One region of the Mycobacterium sp. DL genome, then DNA from elsewhere that is predicted to be linked to it. Evidence: riboswitches for the same ligand, from Rfam matches in the RefSeq annotation. Region 1 holds a riboswitch; the other holds the start of a gene.
The links. A riboswitch is a leader RNA that binds a small molecule or an ion and turns the genes downstream of it on or off. The one in region 1 is predicted to bind thiamine pyrophosphate.

Region 1 (5,096 bases):
CCTGTGCTCAGGTCTGCTGGATTGGGCTCGCGAACGCGGCGCGACCCGCGCGTATGTGCAGGTGGTCGCCGACAACGGCGCCGCTCGAGCGCTTTACGAGTCGATGGGATTCGTGGTGCACCACCGCCTGCGGTACGTCCGCGCCGAGGATCTGCTGGCGCGCGGTCCCGCCGTAGGGTGAGTCCATGCGCCTGGCCACCTGGAACGTCAACTCGATCCGCACCCGAGTGGACCGCGTCACCGACTGGCTGCAACGCGCCGACGTCGACGTGCTCGCGATGCAGGAGACCAAATGCTCCGACGAACAGTTCCCGACCATGCCGTTCGCAGCCCTCGGCTATGAGGTCGTGCACAGCGGGTTCAATCAGTGGAACGGCGTGGCCATCGCGTCGCGGATCGGCCTTGACGACGTGCAGGCGGGTTTCGCCGGACAGCCGGCGTGGGGCGACAAGCCCGACGTCCCGGCCGCAGCCGAGGCGCGGGCGCTGGCAGCGACGTGCGGTGGCGTCCGGGTGTGGAGTCTGTACATTCCCAACGGCCGCACCGTCGATTCGGCGCACTACGTCTACAAGCTGCAATGGCTTGCCGCCCTTCGGGAGACGGCTGCGACCTGGTTGACCGAGGTCCCGTCGGCTCCGATCGCACTCGTGGGTGACTGGAACATCGCCCCGACCGACGACGACGTCTGGGACATCGAGTTCTTCGAGGGCAGCACCCACGTCACCGAGGCGGAGCGCGCGGCGTTCGGCTCGATCGTCGACGCCGGGTTCACCGATGTGGTGCGACCTTTCACGCCCGGGCCCGCCGTGTACACGTACTGGGACTACACCCAGCTGCGGTTCCCGAAGAACCGCGGCATGCGCATCGACTTCATCCTGGGCTCACCGGCTCTGGCCGCGCGAGTCGCCCACGCGGAGATCGTGCGGGAGGAACGAAAAGGCAAGCAGCCCAGCGATCATGCCCCGGTTCTGGTGGAACTCACCGAGCATCGGTGAGTTCCACCTCTGCGACACAACGCGTCTCAGCAACCCCTATGACTCGTTGCCGCCGGTGTCGTTGCCGCCGGTGTCGTTGTCACCGGTGTCGTTGCCGCCCGTGTCGTTGTCACCGGTGTCCTCGTCGCCCTCGTCGTTGTCGCCCGGGCCGTTGTCCGCGGGCGGCTCACCGTCGTCCTCCTGCTGTTCTTGCTGCGGTTCCTCCTGCTCTTGGAGGTCCTCAGAGGGTTCTTCGCCGTCGAGTCCATCGGTGAGGTCGTCCTCGTCGAGCTTCCTCTTCTTGGCCGGCGGCTCGGTTTCTCCGGCAGTCGGTGCCACGACGGGCGGCGTGGAACCGCCGCCGAGTTCGCCCGCGGGACTCTTCAGGGGACCTTCGGGATCGGAACCGGTGACGTTCAAACCCGTGACATCGGAACCCGTGACGTCGGCCCCGGTGACGTTGGAAACAGCGAGTTCGGGACCATCAAGGTCTACCGGGGGAGCCACCGCAGGCCCGGTGGGAGGCGCCGGCAGCGGAGCCACGCCGTCGATCCATCCCTTCTGCGTCGAGGACCAGTTCCGGTTGTAGGCGCTGTCGATGATGGGCTTGAGCATCCTGTCCAGGAAGGCGACGAAATTCGGGTCCCAGAAGTCGCTTTCGTACATGTCGTGAAGTAGCGGAAGCCGTTCGGCCGGAATGATGATGGTCGTCCGCGTCCCGCCCAGCGCGTTCTGCTCGACCTTGTAGCGCGTCGGCAACGTCTGGATGTCATAGAAGGCCGCATCGACATGCCTCAACTTCGCGCCGTTGACCGCGTTGAGCACGGCGAGAATGTTGAACGGGTTATCCGGGAAGTCCGCGGTGCCGTCGTATTCCGCCGACACGAGGAGTACATCCCACGGCGTATCCGGCACCGGCTGATACTTGACGCCCACAAAGAAGATGCGACTGGGTGCGCCGTAGATGCCGATCGTCATCTCCTCCGGCAACGGCGGAGTCACCCCGTCCTCGGTGTCTTCCAGATCCTCCAGTAGGCGATAGATCACGTCGACAACGGACGGCGCCCCCTTGGACACCCCGCCGATAGTGAGAGGTGTTCCCAGTGCCGCCTGATGCGCGTAAATGGCGTTGTACAGGTTGTCCGAACCCTCCGGGATCGACTTCGCAAACTCGGCATCACCCGGGAACGGCACGCTGATGCGCGCGTCATAGTTCGCGAAGTACCCGCCGAACGCTGTCGTCATCTGTTCTTCGGTGAGTTGCGCATAGCTCCCCTCCCCGCCGACCAGCAGTGCGGTTGCGCCATTGGTACATCCCACCGTTCCGCAGGCTCCCCCTCCCGGCGGTGCGGCGATTGCTGTCGGCGACAGAAGAAATGAGCTACTGGCCAACATAGCAACGACAGCGCGTTTGGATATTTTCATCGTGCAACCCCCCTGGTAGGGCAGGAAACCCCCCACGAGTTCCCCTACAGGAGGCTGAGCGTACTCCACAAAATCGACGCGGCAAAGCAGTTTTAGCAAACATTTGTTGATTCACTAGATCTGCCGGTTGACGCACACCGGCGCTCGAGGTTCCGTCTGCACGGCGGCTGCGCTAGCGTGGCAGCGTCAACAACGCGGGAGCGTGCCCAGCGCGCTGAGAGGACGGGTAGGCCCGTCGACCGTACGAACCTGACCGGGTAATGCCGGCGTAGGGAGAAGCACCGGAATGTCCGTCGATCCAACTGCCACCACCGGCTCCACCTACCTCCCGCTCGCCCCGTCGGGGCAGACGCCGCTGCGGGTGATGACGATCGCGGGTTCGGACTCCGGCGGTGGCGCCGGGATCCAGGCCGACATGCGGACCTTCGCGATGCTGGGCATCCACGGCCTGGTCGCAGTCACCGCGGTGACGGTGCAGAACTCACTGGGCGTCAAGGGCTTTCATGAGATCCCACTGGACGTCATCGCCGGCCAGATCGAGGAGGTGGCCTCCGACATCGGGGTGCAGGCCGCCAAGACCGGCATGCTCGCGTCATCCGACATCATCAACACCATCGCCGAGGCCTGGGTCGGACAGGGCCTCGCGGGCAGCGTGCCGCTGGTCGTGGACCCGGTCTGTGCCTCCATGCACGGAGACCCGCTTCTGCACCCGAGCGCACTGAACTCGTTGCGGCAGAAGCTTTTTCCGCTGGCCACGCTGGTGACGCCCAACCTCGACGAGGTTCGGTTGCTGGTCGACATCGAGGTGGTCGATGCCGACACGCAGCGGGCCGCGGCCCGTGAACTGCACGCGCTCGGTCCGCAGTGGGCGCTGGTCAAGGGCGGACATCTGCGGTCCTCGACACACAGTCCGGATCTGTTGTTCGACGGCACCGAATTCCACGAGTTCGATTCCCCACGCATCAACACCGGCCACGACCACGGCGCCGGTGACACGCTCGCGGCCGCGATCGCCAGCGCCCTCGCGCACGGGTACCCGGTGCCCGACGCCGTCGCGTTCGGTAAACGCTGGGTCACCGAATGCCTGCGCGCCGCGTACCCGCTGGGGCAGGGTCACGGCCCGGTGTCCGCTCTGTTCCGGCTGGGCTGATGGACGACATCGCCGGCATCGTGCACGAGCCCGCAGGCACACCGGCGGGCGGTGTGGCCCTCACACACGGCGCCGGCGGCAACCGGGATTCTCCGATGCTCATCGCCACGTGTGAGGAATGGGCACGGCGCGGTTGGCTCGCGGTTCGCTACAACCTGCCGTACCGACGGCGCCGCCCCAAAGGACCTCCCTCGGGTGCCCAAGCGGCCGACCGGGCGGGCATCGTCGAGGCGGTGGAAGCGATGCGTGCACTGCTCGGAGACCCGGAACTTCCCGTGGTCGCCGGAGGCCACTCCTACGGCGGACGCCTCACCTCGATGGCAGTCGCCGATGACGGCCTCGAACTCGACGTGCTCACGCTGTTCTCCTACCCTCTGCACCCGCCGGGCAAGCCCGAACGTGCCCGCACCGAGCACCTACCGCGCATCGCCGTCCCGACCGTGTTCACCCACGGAACCGCGGACCCGTTCGGCAGCATCGACGAGATCGCCCCGGCCGCCGCCCTGATCGCCGCCCCCACCCGGATCGTCGAGATCACCGGCGCGCGTCACGATCTCGCTTCCAGGAAACTCGACGTTCCGGCCCTTGCGGTCGACGCGGCGCTGCACCTACTCGACTGAGCTATCGTCGCGGTGTGTCCGTGCCGCCTCAGGGGCCACCCCCGCCTCCACCTCCTTACGGCCCCGGTGGATACCCACCGCCTCCTCCCCCACTTCCGTACCCGGGTGGCTACCAGCCTCCGCCGCCGCCGAGGAAGACGAACTGGTGGTTGATCGGCGGCATCGTGCTCACGGTGCTGGTGGTCTTGTGCATCGGCGCGGTGATCGTGTTCAAGGCGGTCATCGGTCCCGGCAACGTGACGGCAACCGACGTCGCCGTCGGTGACTGCCTGGCCGAGATCCCCGACGGTGACGAGGTACTCCGGGTCCAGACGGTCGGCTGCGATGAACCACACGCCGGAGAGGTGTTCGCTGTTCTCCTGATGCCCGACGGTGACTTCCCGGGTATGGAGGCAATCGAGGCCTACCACGACAAATGCGGCCCTGAGCTCGCGACTTACTCGCCCGCGGCGATGACCGACGATTCGGTTCAGCTCTACGTCCTGTATCCGACCGCGGAGACCTGGGCCGCCGGTGACCGTGCTGTGACCTGCATTGCGACCCTCGACCCGCCCCGGACCGGTTCCCTCAGAGGCTGATACCTCGGGTACCGTCTACCCATGACTTCGGAGCACTTCGACGCGGTCATCGTGGGAGCCGGCTTTGCAGGCATCGGCGCTGCCATCCAGTTGAAGCGGATGGGCTACGAGAACTTCGTCATCCTGGACCGCGAGGACGACCTCGGCGGGACGTGGTACGTCAACCACTACCCGGGCCTGGCGGTCGACGTCCCCACGACCACTTACTCGTACTACTTCGAGCCGAACCCGAACTGGTCCCGGCTGTTCTCCACCGGTGACGAGATCAAGCAGTACGCCGACGACGTCGCGGACAAATACGACGTGCGCCGCCACATCCGGTTCAGCATCACCGTCCAGGGCGCCCGCT
Region 2 (5,096 bases), 860 kb from region 1:
AACTGCTGGAACTCGGCCGATCCCCGGGAGCAGCATCGCCACACCGGCGACCCCGCGTTGCTCGCCGGGGTGGCTGGGGAGGTGATCGAGGAGTTCAATGCCGATGCGGCCCAGGTGCACGTCGCCGGGGCATCCTCGGGTGCCGGTACCGCGCTGATCCTCGCCGCGACCTACCCCGATGTGTTCGCGACGGCGACGTCGGTCGCCGGGGGTGAGTACGGGTTGAACCAGGTGGATCCGGAGGACCCCGACGCCACGGCACCGCAGTACACCGCACGCCAGGCGTGGTCGCAGATGGGCGAGCGTGCCCGGCAGGTGCCGCTGCTGGTATTCCAGGGCGCCGACGATGACGTCGTTCCGCCCCTTGTCGGGGCACGTCTGGTCGAGCACTGGACTGCGGTCGGTGATCTTGTCGACGACGGCCTTCTGAATGACAGCCTGCCGCTCGTCGAGGAAACCGGCACGGTGCCGTCCGTTCCCGGCCGGCATGCGTATACCCACACGACTGTCACTGCGCCGGAGGGCAACTCGATTGTCGAGTCGTACTTCGTGCAGGAGATGGGGCACGCGTGGCCGGGCCCCGACAGCGACGGCTTGTACACCGATCGCGCCGGTCCCGACGCCAGCGCGATCGTGTGGGATTTCGCCGAGCGTCATCCGATGGCCTAGCGGGAAGCATCAGCGCCCGCCGATGAAGTGCCAGGTGCCGAACGCGATGGAGACGGAGACGGCGGCGGCTGCGATGCCCACCCCGGCGGCGATGAGGGCGAACTCCCGCAGCCCGAATGACGAGGGCCGCGCCCAGGTGCGGGTCGGATAGGCGCCGAAGCCCCGTGCCTCCATCGCGGTCGCAAGCTTGGATCCGCGCCGCAGCGCAAAGACCAGCAGTGCGAAGGCTTGACCGAGAAAACGTCGCAGTCGGGCGTGGTCGGCGACCCCGCGTGCTCTGCGCGCGTAGCCCAGGTACTGCCAATCCTGCTGTAACAGTCCGACAAGTCGCATTCCGGCCAGCGCTCCGACCACAAACCGGGCGGGCAGTTTGAGTGTCTGTCCCAAGCCATCGGCGAGTTCGGTCGGATCGACATCGACGAACAGCAGGACCGAGGGAAGCGCGATCGCCAAGACCCGCAGGAACATCGCGAGTGCGAGTTCGATGGATCCGTCGCTGACGTTGATCAGCAGGAAGTGCCAATGGACGGTACCGCGCACCTCGCCGTACAGCAGATTGGTCAGGGCCGTCAGCGCCGCCGCGACGGTGATCAGCGCGCCGCGAATCAGGAAGGCACGCAGACGAACTCCGAGCGCAATGAACAGCGGGATCTCCAACAGCAGCGCGGTGAGCGCGGAGACCCAATCGACGCTGAGCACCAGCGTCAGGGCGATGACTGCTGCGGTCGCCAGTTTGGCCACCGGGTTGATGCTGGGTCGAGCAGCATGGGGCGGGGCGGCGACGGCCGATGTCATCGAAGTTCGATCCGGTCGTCGGCCAGCAGTTCGACGAACTCGGCATCGTGGGTGACCGCGACCACGGCAGTGCCCTCGTCGGCGATCTCGGCCAGCAGGTTCAGGAGTTCGGACCAGGTACGGCGATCCTGCCCGAAGGTCGGTTCGTCGAGGACGATCAGGCCTGGTCGGGTCATCAGGACGGTCGCGACGGACAGTCGCCTCTTCTCGCCGCCGGAGAGCGTGTAGGGGCTTCTGTCTGCGAGGTGCGTCAGGCGCAGCCTGTCGAGCAGAGCGTCTCCGAGCGAGCTGATCTCGGCCTTGTCGCGTTGCAGCGCTTTCGGTCCGAGGGAGATCTCCTCGCGAACGGTGGCAGCCAGGAACTGATGCTCCGGATCCTGGAAGACGCTCGCGATGCGGGTGAGGAGTTCCTTGGACCGCCATCGAACGGGCTGACGATTCTTCGGCGACGGTGCGAAGTCCGGCTGTGCCTCGAGGGTGCCGCCTCGGGGTGGCAGCAGACCTCCCAGTGTGAGGGCCAACGTGGACTTTCCGGCACCATTGGGTCCGGTGACCGCCGTGACTCGCCCCCGGGCGATCGCGAAGTCGAGTCCGCCTCGCACCTGCGGCCCAGAGCGGTAACCCACCGACAAATCGGTTGCCGTCAACAACGGTTCCGACGCGGGCGCTGCGGTGCGGACGATGCGGGGGACGGGCGCGTCGGGCACCCAGATTCCGGACCGCACGAGATGGTCACGTTCCCGTCGAATCGTGTCCTCCGGCGCGCCGTCGGCGATGATGTCGCCATCGGGGCCGAGAACGATGACGCGGTCGATGACGGGAAGCCAGACCTTGGTGCGGTGTTCGACGACGACGACGGTGGTACCGGCGAGGTCAGCGGCGGCGGCCACGGCATTGCGGACCTCGATGACGCCGGTCGGGTCGAGGTTGGCGGTCGGCTCGTCGAGCAGAAGCAGACCGGGATTCATCGCGAGTACACCCGCCAGGGCCAGGCGTTGCTTCTGCCCGCCGGAAAGGTGGGCGGTGTCCTGCGGCAGCGGAAGCTCCAGGCCCACCGAGTGCAGCGCCTGGCGAACACGCGGCCAGATGTCCTCAAGTGGCACGCCGAAGTTCTCCATTCCGAACGCCACGTCGTCACCGACGCGGGACAGGATCACCTGGGAGTCCGGGTCTTGCAACACCATCCCGATCCGTGCTCGATTCTCGGCTGGACGCACCCCGTCGACGAGCAGGCGTCCGGACTCATGGCCTTCTTCGGAACCGCCGAGCAGCCCGGCCAGGCCCTGCAGCAGGGTCGACTTGCCCGACCCCGACGCCCCCAGCAGCAACACCCGTTCGCCGGGGTCGATGCGAAGGTCCAGATCGCTTACCGCCCAACGGTTCTGCCCGGCGTGCTGCCAGCCCCACCGGTGAGCCGTCACCGCAACCCCGTCGGTGGACGGAACCGATCTCGGGCTCATCGTGCGGCAGGACTCGCTACTCTGCCGGAGTCGAATCGACTGAGAGCGCCGGTCTTCGCCAGCCCGCGGACCACGAACCACGACAGCACGCCGGCGATGAGCGCACCGGAGACCACTGCCGACACCGTGAAGATGACGGCGAAAGCCGTTGTCGATCCGGGGTAGTAGATGATCAGCTCGTTGATGGCCAGCGCCACTCCGGCGACCGCGCCCGACAGGACGGCCACCGGCAGGTTCCAGCGTCGGTAGAGGAACACCGCAAAAACCAGTTCGGCGCCCAGGCCCTGAACCAGTCCCGATTCGATGGTCATGACACCCCACTGGTTGCCGACCAGCGCCGACACCGTGGCCGCCACCAGTTCGCCGTACAGGGCGGCGCCGGGCTTGCGGATGACCAGTGCGGTCAGCACGCCGGCGAACAGCCATCCACCGCCGACAAGTCCCTGCAGGCCGGGTAGTAGGGCGATCAACGGGGCGGAGAGGGGATTGGATGCGATGTTCCAGAAGACGAAGACGAGGCCGGCGGCCACCGCCAGCACGCTGGCGACCACGATGTCGACGACGCGCCAGCGCGTTGCGGGCCTGTGATCGGTGTTCTGCTCGTCCATGGGGACTCCTTGTGCATGGGGACGGCGATGCGCTGACAGCGCGGTCGGCGCGAAAGCTGGTGTTTTGAAGTGAATTTCGAGCAGCAACGAGCGCGGGCTCAGCTGGGTGGTACGTGAGGGGCACGTGTCACGTTCATCTCCCTACGCCGGCATTACCCGGTCAGGTTCGACGGTCGACAGCCGGTCAGCTGTCCTCTCAGCGCACTCGGTGTGCGCTCCCGTGTGGTTCTACGGCTCCCAAGCTAGCGCAGGCAGGTTTGTGGCGCTAGGCCGGGCGGGACTCATTCCGCGTCAACGTCCAGGACTGGCCGTCGGCGTCCTCGGTTGCCACGTAGTCGGCGGCGATGCGGGGAGCATCGCGAATGAGGAATGTTTCTTCCTGGGCCGCCCAGCGATCCCAATGCGGCCGATAGGTGTCACCGTCACGGTCCAGGGCCCGCTGCTTGCGGACATCGTCAGGAGTCTCGACCCAGATCCCGAGTTCCGCCAGTGGGCGGTGGGACGCGGCCAACGCCCCCACCCCTTCCACGATCAACCGCCGGTGAGGGTCGACGGTGTGCCATCCGTCGGGGGCGCCGGTGTCCCAGTTCCAGCGTCGCCAGCGTCCCGGAAGACCGGCGGCGCGCGGCGCCAGAAGTTCGGTACGAAGGTGCTCGATCGCCCAGTCCAACCCGTCCCAGCCGGGGTAGATGTCGTCGAGGCGCACCACGGAACTGGTGGGCCACACACGGTGAAGGTGTTCTGCCAGTGTCGATTTGCCGGAACCGGACCGGCCGTCGATGAGCACGGTGGACACGCCGGCGGACGCCACCTGGCGGGCTATTTCTTCGAGCCTCACATCCGGAAGCGTACGTTCGAGGCATGGCAGACCGAGTCCTCGACGGCGCATCGATCGTCGTGGTGGGGGCCAGCGGCGGCATCGGCCGCCGGATCGCGACACAACTCGCCGAACAGGGCGCCCGACTGACGCTGGTCGGCCGTGACATGAGCGCCCTTCGATCACTCGACATCGACGCGACCCTGCTGTCCGCGGATCTGCGCGACGCGGAGGCAGGCAGGTCGATCGTCGAGGCAGCCCTGGGCGCCGACGACCGGATCGACGGTGTGGTCAACGCAGCCGGAGTCGTCGCGTTCGGGTCCCTCGCCGACACCGACGACGCGGTGATCGAAGACTTGTTCCTCACCAATGTGCTGGGACCGCTGTGGCTGATGAGGGCTGCGCTCCCGGCGCTCACCGCGTCCCGTGGTTTCATCGCCAACATCAGCGCCGTGGTCGCCGAGCAGCCTCTTGCCGGCATGGCCGCTTATGCCGCGTCCAAGGCGGCCTTGACCGCCGCAGACCGCGCGCTGAGTCGTGAGCTGCGTGCCGCCGGTGTCACCGTGATCGACGCACGCCCGCCGCACACCGAGACCGGCCTCGCGGACCGCCCGATCGCCGGTACCGCGCCCAAACTCCGGGAAGGCCTGCAACCCGACGCCGTCGCAGAGCGCATCATCGCCGCCATCCGTGCCGGCGAGCGTGAGGTTCCCGCTGAGGCGTTCGGCGACTGACGTCCCGACTACT

Region 2: another riboswitch for thiamine pyrophosphate. It lies ahead of ABDC78_RS28730 (ECF transporter S component); the one in region 1 lies ahead of thiD (bifunctional hydroxymethylpyrimidine kinase/phosphomethylpyrimidine kinase).

What each region holds. Positions count from the first base shown of each region.
Region 1 covers NZ_CP155796.1:656,257-661,352, reverse strand. Annotated here, with positions in the region: gene ABDC78_RS03145 (GNAT family N-acetyltransferase) at 1-181, shown strand, start outside; gene ABDC78_RS03140 (exodeoxyribonuclease III) at 186-995, shown strand; gene ABDC78_RS03135 (PE-PPE domain-containing protein) at 1,032-2,294, opposite strand; TPP riboswitch at 2,584-2,691, shown strand; gene thiD (bifunctional hydroxymethylpyrimidine kinase/phosphomethylpyrimidine kinase) at 2,686-3,549, shown strand; gene ABDC78_RS03125 (alpha/beta family hydrolase) at 3,549-4,169, shown strand; gene ABDC78_RS03120 (septum formation family protein) at 4,184-4,747, shown strand; gene ABDC78_RS03115 (NAD(P)/FAD-dependent oxidoreductase) at 4,769-5,096, shown strand, end outside.
Region 2 covers NZ_CP155796.1:6,027,919-6,033,014, reverse strand. Annotated here, with positions in the region: gene ABDC78_RS28745 (PHB depolymerase family esterase) at 1-669, shown strand, start outside; gene ABDC78_RS28740 (energy-coupling factor transporter transmembrane component T) at 679-1,464, opposite strand; gene ABDC78_RS28735 (ATP-binding cassette domain-containing protein) at 1,461-2,924, opposite strand; gene ABDC78_RS28730 (ECF transporter S component) at 2,921-3,532, opposite strand; TPP riboswitch at 3,654-3,764, opposite strand; gene ABDC78_RS28725 (hypothetical protein) at 3,798-4,370, opposite strand; gene ABDC78_RS28720 (SDR family NAD(P)-dependent oxidoreductase) at 4,394-5,083, shown strand; gene ABDC78_RS28715 (nitroreductase family deazaflavin-dependent oxidoreductase) at 5,092-5,096, opposite strand, start outside.